2 regions of the Paenibacillus sp. EKM10P genome follow, and region 1 is predicted to be linked to the other one. Evidence: predicted binding sites of a transcription regulator. Region 1 holds the regulator's gene; the other holds the start of a gene.
The links. Region 1 encodes Rex, which represses fermentation and respiration genes when NADH is low (regulators of the CRP and FNR family bind a similar motif). Its sites were predicted from a motif close to TTGTGAAATATTTCACAA; they were not measured.

Region 1 (3,877 bases):
TTCTTGTCCATGGTTCCGCAAATGCTACTATCATCGTGCACGTCATGAAGCAGGAACAGCGGATGTGGTTATAACGAATCACTCCAAGCTGTTCACCGACGTCAAAGCAAGTCATCAACTGTTGCCTAGCTATGAACACTTGGTGATTGATGAGGCACATCATCTAGAGGAAGTAGCTGGTAAGCACCTGGGCATGCATATGAAATATTTCACACTCGTGCATACGCTGACTCGATTGTTCAAGGACAGCAAGAATGGGCAATTGCCTTCGTTACGTCAGCAGTTGGCAAAATCGGGGCATGAGAAGTCGACGGAATGGGCCTCGGTCATTGATCAGTTGTACCCACTTGTGTTAGAGGTTAAGGAAACTTGGGACCTACTAAGCGATAAGCTGTTTGGCATGTTGCCGGAGCGAACTGATGCCACACCAGGTGAAACGGGGCAATTTTCTTCGCGTCTCAAACCGTCAGCCAAGCCTGCAAAGTGGGATCAGGCGGCGGCATTGGAAAATCAGCTTTATGTAACATTGAGCGAAATTTTGCGCAAGGGCGACAAGCTGATGCTGGATGTCAAGGAAGAACATGACGATTATGCGGCGGATAGTCTCATTACAGATATCACGGGTCTGCTTAAGGATTTGGCGGGGATTAGGGAAAATTTGCGCTTCTTTATACGACTCGATGATGAAACAACCGTATATTGGCTTGAAGCGAGTGGACAATTCCGTAGTAAATCATTGCAATTTTATGCGGTGCCCGTCGATGTGAGCCGCCAGTTGAAAGAAATGTTTTTTGACAAAAAAAGAAGTATTATTCTGACATCTGCTACTTTATCGGTAGATAAATCGTTTCAGTACATGACCGATCAACTCGGTTTGCAGGAGGCCGCAGATCAAGGACGATTAATGACGTCACAGCTCCCATCACCCTTTAATTATAGGGATCAGGTGTTGCTGGTCATTCCGCGAGATTTTCCGAGTGTGAAGGGCAGTGTAGGAGATGCACATTTTGTAGAGATGCTCGTTAGCTCTCTAGGAGCGACTGCCCAGGCGACGCGGGGGAGAATGCTCGTTCTGTTTACTTCCTATCGGATGCTCCGGCAAGTGTATGAGCCGCTCAAAGAGGCGTTAGCGTCCAGCGATATTACCGTGTTAGGACAAGGTGTGGACAGTGGGAGTCGCAGCAAGCTAACCCGCCGTTTTCAGGAAGCGAAAGCTTCTGTATTGCTGGGAACCAGTAGCTTCTGGGAAGGCGTCGATATTCCAGGGAAAGCTTTGACTTGTCTGGCTATCGTTCGCTTGCCGTTTCAACCGCCCAACCACCCGTTACTGGAGGCTAAAAGCGAGTTGCTCCAGCAGCAGAAGAAGAATCCATTTATGAAGCTGTCTGTACCACAAGCAGTTATTCGCTTCAAACAGGGATTTGGGCGATTGGTACGTACAGCGAGCGACCACGGAGTCGTCATCGTTTACGATACGCGTGTGATCGAATCCTATTATGGAAAGCACTTTTTGTACTCGTTACCGGGACCAAAAATGGAGCATATGCCATCGGAGCAAATGGTGCCCCGCATCGCTGAATGGCTCCAATCCGCCCCGGAGACAGAGGCACAACGGACGGACACTTAAAGTCCGTTACAATTAGGGGGAGCAAGTATGAAATCAGATAAAATTTCAGAGGCTGTCGTACGGAGATTACCCGTATATTTACGTTATCTGAATGCACTGCACAAACGGGAGGTGGCTACGGTCTCTTCTCAAGAGCTGGGACAGAGGTTAGATTTGAATCCGGCCCAAATTCGTAAAGATCTTGCCTATTTTGGCGATTTTGGTCGGAAGGGCATCGGTTACGATGTTTCTTATCTAATCGAGAAAATACGCCATATCCTGAAAATCGACCAGCAAATTAATGTAGTATTGGTCGGAGCAGGTAATCTGGGTCAAGCCCTATCGAACTATAATGCTTATTTAAAAGACAATATGAAGATTGTGGCGGTTTTTGATGCGTTCCCGGATAAGGTTGGGACCAGAATCAATACTTTGGTCGTACAGCCGATGGATGAACTGGAAGCGACTGTGAAAGAAAAAAATATACGAATCGGGATTATTACTGTACCTGATTTTGAGGCACAGCACGTAGCTGATAGGCTGATTGAGAGTGGAATTGGAGCGATTTTGAACTTTGCACCTATCATTCTCAAGGCACCGGCTAACATTCGGATACATGCCACAGACTTTACAACTGATTTGCTTAGCCTCGCTTATTATCTGGAGGACGGAAAGGAAGAAGCACAATATGACAGTGAATAAATGGATGATTAAAAACGGCTCGTTTGCCGTGAATGGACCCGAGGCTGGGGTAATCCATGGTTTTATGATTGTGGAGGATAGCCGTATTACTTACATTGGCGAGACTTTGCCTGCGGGTGAGGAAGAGACAGAAGCAATCGACGGCAAGGGGTTATTGTTTTTACCTGGTCTGATCAATACTCATGGTCATGCGGCGATGTCTCTGCTGCGAGGGTATGGAGATGATTTGGCACTTCAAGTGTGGCTTCAGGAAAAAATGTGGCCTATGGAAGCCAAGTTTACATCTACGGATGTGTACTGGGGAACTTCTTTGTCAGTGCTGGAAATGCTGAAAGGTGGAACCACGACTTTCCTGGATATGTACGATCATATGGATGAGGTGGCTCGTGTAGCTGAAGAGTCGGGCATTCGTGCAAGCTTGATGCGTGGAGCCATTGGACTCTGTTCAGAAGAAGAACAACGGATCAAGCTAGCTGAGGCCGTGACTTTTGCGCGTAACTGGCATGGAAAAGCAGACGGACGTATCACAACAATGATGTCTCCTCATGCCCCATACACATGCCCGCCTGCGTTTATTGAGAAATTTGTTCAAGCAGCACATGATCTCGATTTACCATTGCATACGCACATGTCCGAGACGATCGCCGAAGTTGAACAAAACGTACGCGACTACGGCTTGCGTCCAGTTGCACACTTAGATAAGCTTGGCTTTTTCTCCCGTCCTTCACTTGTTGCCCACGGCGTTCACTTGAACGACGAAGAAATAGCTTTGTTAGCGGAACGAGGTGTGGCGGTATCGCATAATCCAGGCAGCAACTTGAAGCTGGCAAGTGGTGTAGCTAGAGTGCCTGAATTGCTGCGTGCAGGAGTTACTGTTTCACTCGGAACAGATGGTCCTGCCAGCAATAATAACCTGGATATGTTCGAGGAAATGCGTCTGGCGGCACTCATTCACAAGGGAGTATCTGGCGACCCAACGGCAGTTCCTGCAAATGAAGCACTACGTCTGGCAACAGAGTATGGTGCAAAGTCGATTGGTTTAAAAGAGGTAGGAGCGCTGGCAGCAGGCAATAAGGCTGACTTTATCGCGCTAGATCTGGATCAGGCCCATTTCTTGCCGCGTACAGATCTTATTTCTCATGCCGTATACTCTGCAAGTGCCAAAGACGTGGCTCATGTGTGGGTAGACGGCCGTCAGGTTGTGAAAAATGGCGAATGCCTGACGATGGACGAGGAACGTATCAAACATGAGGCACAAGCCGCCTTTGAAGGGCTGCTGTCGCGCTAATTTAGGTGTCACATCCCCTTAGAGAGGAAGCACAGGTTTGAAAAATAAGAAGAAATGGATAGCGGTCGCCATTTTGGCCGTAATACTGATCCTGGTCAGCATTTTCTGGTATTATTCGTATGTTACTCAAGACCAGGTGGCTGAGAAAAATGCCGCTATCATGAAGGCCAAGCAATCAGGTGGTCTGGTTAGCACGACTCAGACATGGAAGTCTGTGTGGGATCAGATATATTGGGTAGTTCAAGGAAAAAACGCACAGAATGAAAATATAATGGTGTGGG
Region 2 (3,877 bases), on a different contig from region 1:
GGAAATCGTTTGGTCTATGAAGTGAATTTGGAAGAAAGCGCGAAGGACATGTCGATTCCTCCCTTAATCATACAACCGTTAGTGGAAAATGCAGTCATTCATGGCCTAGAAAATAAGGAAGAACCAGTTACCGTAAAGGTAGATATCACAATAGAACAAAGAGAGCTGCACATTAAAGTGGCTGATGATGGAATTGGCATGGAGGAAGAGCAACTGACCCGTCTGTTGGCTCGGATCACGGGTACGGAGGAGCCGGAAGGGAGCAGTATTGGTCTACGCAATGTTCATCAACGTCTGACATTGATGTATGGTGAACGTTATGGTCTGCATATTGAAAGCGCATTACAGGTAGGAACAACCGTATACTTTTCCATACCAAGGGAGGAAGCGTCGAATGTATAAAGCGATGATTGTAGATGATGAGCCTGCGATTCGTGAAGGACTGTCTTCCATTATTGACTGGGGAGATTGTGGCTTTCGCATCGTCGATACGGCTGAGAACGGACGCGAGGCTTTGGAAAAGTTCGGAGAGCATCGACCGGAACTGGTCATTGTAGATATTCGTATGCCTGGGATGAGTGGGTTGGAGGTTATACAAAGCATACGCCAAATGAATGGGGAGCCGTATCACTTTCTCATTTTAAGCGGATATGCAGACTTTAATTATGCTAGGCAAGCCATGGGATTCGGGGTGGATGGTTATTTATTGAAGCCCGTTGATGAGGAAGAAATGACGCTGGAGCTAAAGCGAGTACGGCAAAGCATTGAAAACGAAAAGGGAGATGGAAAGTGGGGAAGTCCGTCTTCGCATGAGCGCGATTGGATCGAAGCATTGCTGTTTCCGGTTCATGGAGAACATGCTCGTAATGCTGTAGAACCCAGCCATCGTGCATCCAAGCAAGACGAACATCAAAGTAGCGGTGAAAAACACGGACAACAGCCTGAATTACCAGCATTGGACTGGAGTAGCTATCAGGTGATTCTGCTGGATTTGCGTATACCTGACTGGGATCGGCAAGCCCGGCAGTTGGCAGCAAAGCAGCGGCTGGCCGAATTGTGTCGTGAGCAGGGTAGAGGCATTGTGTTTGAGGCTGGAATATATACGGGCCTATTGCTTCCCGCCATGTTAAAAACGGAAAAAGATGCTGTTCAGTTGCTGGCTGCATGGCGACAGGAGCTAAAACCGTGGGTAAATGAAATCTATGGGGCTGCCGGCGCTCCGGTAGACATTCTTAAGGAGATCCCCAAATCTTTTGAGCAGGCGTTACGATTATTGGAGCGTACGTTTTTGTTCCGGGCAGAAAGAGTCATGCTTCCCGGCGACCTACATGAATGGGAGACAGTCCCTGCTGAAATGGATGAAGCGTCTGACAGAGCATCAGATGATCCCATGCGTTATGCAGAAAAGCTGTACTACGCGCTGGATATGGCTAATGGTAAAGCGGCGACCCGTGTCATTAAGGACATGGAAGTCCAATTTCCCCAGATTTATCGTACAGAATCTGCAATTAAGGCGGCCTTCGCTCAGACGTTCACACTCGCACTGAACAAATATGCAGCTGGACAGGAACACAGCCGGACCGTGCTGGAGGAGCATTCCAACTTGATTACCAATGTATATGCCTATTCAACATTGGGCGAGCTGGTGGATCACTCGCTCGAACATGTGTTGCAGTGGATTGGCCAGACTGATACGGGTGGCAAGGAGATCATCATGAAGCAAATGATTGACTTTATACATGGTCATTATGATGAAAATTTGCGACTGGAGTTACTGGCAGATATGTTCAATTACAATAGTGGGTATTTGGGCAAACTGTTCAAAAGTCATACAGGCGAGGCTTTTAATGCCTACCTGGATAAGGTAAGGATTGAGCGAGCAAGGGAATTGCTTGCACAGGGGATTAAGGTACACCAAGTGGCGGGCCGTGTGGGATATGCGAATGCAGATTATTTTCATAGTAAATTTAAAAAGTATGTTGGAATGTCACCTTCCTCCTACCGTAATCAGGTCCAAAAGAACGGAGGAACAGATGGCTGTTGATCGATTCCCTAGGTTTAACGTTATGAAGTCTCTCTTGCAGATGTCGGAGGTATATCCTCCGCATGAAGAGAGGCTCTTTTTTTATATATTGAAAAAAGACGAATCAATAGAAAATGTCACATTGATTATGGATTTTAGGGCATTTTCATAAAAATGCCATCGTTATGACACAACTTTGACACGATGTTCACATTTTTGATTCTATTTCATTTAAATTTATTCTATATAATGGGGATAATCTGAAGCCCGGTTATGGCAACCATGGGGAAGTTAGCTAAGTGAGTCATTTCCTAAAAAAGTGACGGTTTCATATGTAACAATGTGAATACAATCACAAATATAAAAGACTTCAGATCACAAACATTAAATCATTGTTAAGGGAAGTACAGAGGAGGAGCAGCATCATGGACGTATTGGATTTGGCACGGTTGCAGTTTGCAACCACTACGATTCTTCATTTTGTTTATGTGCCAATCTCCATTGGATTGTCATTGTTGGTGGCAATTATGGAGACTATGTATGTTATCAAGAAAAAAGACTTGTACAAAAAAATGGCTCAATTCTGGGGAACGTTTCTGCTGATTAACTTTGCGCTGGGCGTAGTTACCGGAATTTTGCAGGAGTTCCAGTTCGGAATGAATTGGTCGGACTTTTCCCGTTTTGTCGGTGATGTATTTGGTACACCGCTAGCGATTGAAGCATTGCTTGCATTTTTTCTGGAATCAACCTTTATCGGCCTATGGGTATTCGGCTGGGAAAGACTATCCAAAACTGTCCATTTAGTTTGCATGTGGCTAGTAGCGATTGGTACGATGCTCTCGGCTTTGTGGATTTTGGCTGCTAATTCATTCATGCAACGTCCCGTAGGATATGGGGTTGTAAATGGCCGTGCAGAAATGCAAGATTTTGCTGCTTTGTTAACGAACGAGCAGCTTTTGTGGGAGTATCCTCACACCATCTTTGCTGCTATTGCAACTGGAGCTTTCCTCGTAGCTGGGATTAGTGCTTGGAAGCTGATGCATAAAAAGAATATGGACTTCTTTAAACCTTCTTTTAAATTGAGCATTATTGTTGCATTAATCTGTGCCATTGCTATTCCTTTGTTTGGTCATGGACAGGCTCAATATTTGATCAAAACACAGCCCATGAAGATGGCAGCCAGTGAAGCTCTGTGGGGAGACAGTGGCGATCCAGCGCCTTGGACGATTATTGCCAATATTGATCCTGATAAGCAGGAAAATACCTTTGAGATTAAGGTTCCGTTTGCACTGAGCTTTCTGTCGTATAGCAAGTTTTCCGGCTCTGTGCCTGGTATGAAGGAGCTTCAAGCACAGTATGAAAAGACCTACGGTCCGGGTGATTATATTCCGCCTGTCCGTACGACCTTCTGGAGCTTCCGCATTATGATTGCGGCAGGCTGTGCCATGATTGCACTTGCTCTGTACGGAGCTTATCTGAGTTTTCGACAAAAATTGGAGGGCTCCCATCGTTGGTTCTTCCGTCTTATGCTGTGGGGGATATCGCTCCCATTCATTGGCAATACCGCGGGCTGGATCATGACAGAAATGGGACGTCAGCCGTGGACTGTATTTGGTTTGCTGCAAACAAAAGATTCTGTTTCACCTACCGTTGTAGCAGGAGAAGTGTTGTTCTCACTGATTGCATTTACGACGTTGTATCTCATTTTAACGGGTGTATTGGCATTCCTGTTTGCTCGTACCGCTCGTAAAGGCCCAGATATGGAGCCGCATCAGCATACGGTAATTCATGATCCATTTGCTCAAGGGGGTGACAGCATTGTCGTTAAATGATTTATGGTTCTTATTGATCGCT

Region 2: HFE01_RS17310 (cytochrome ubiquinol oxidase subunit I) is a predicted target of Rex. The motif match lies at 2,364-2,381, and genes of this name have one in related genera.

What each region holds. Positions count from the first base shown of each region.
Region 1 is NZ_JAALET010000002.1:568,875-572,751, reverse strand. It holds gene dinG (ATP-dependent DNA helicase DinG) at 1-1,627, shown strand, start outside; gene HFE01_RS07965 (redox-sensing transcriptional repressor Rex) at 1,655-2,308, shown strand; gene HFE01_RS07960 (amidohydrolase) at 2,295-3,596, shown strand; gene HFE01_RS07955 (cell wall elongation regulator TseB-like domain-containing protein) at 3,634-3,877, shown strand, end outside.
Region 2 is NZ_JAALET010000007.1:114,316-118,192, forward strand. It holds gene HFE01_RS17300 (cache domain-containing sensor histidine kinase) at 1-402, shown strand, start outside; gene HFE01_RS17305 (response regulator transcription factor) at 395-2,044, shown strand; gene HFE01_RS17310 (cytochrome ubiquinol oxidase subunit I) at 2,449-3,855, shown strand; gene cydB (cytochrome d ubiquinol oxidase subunit II) at 3,842-3,877, shown strand, end outside.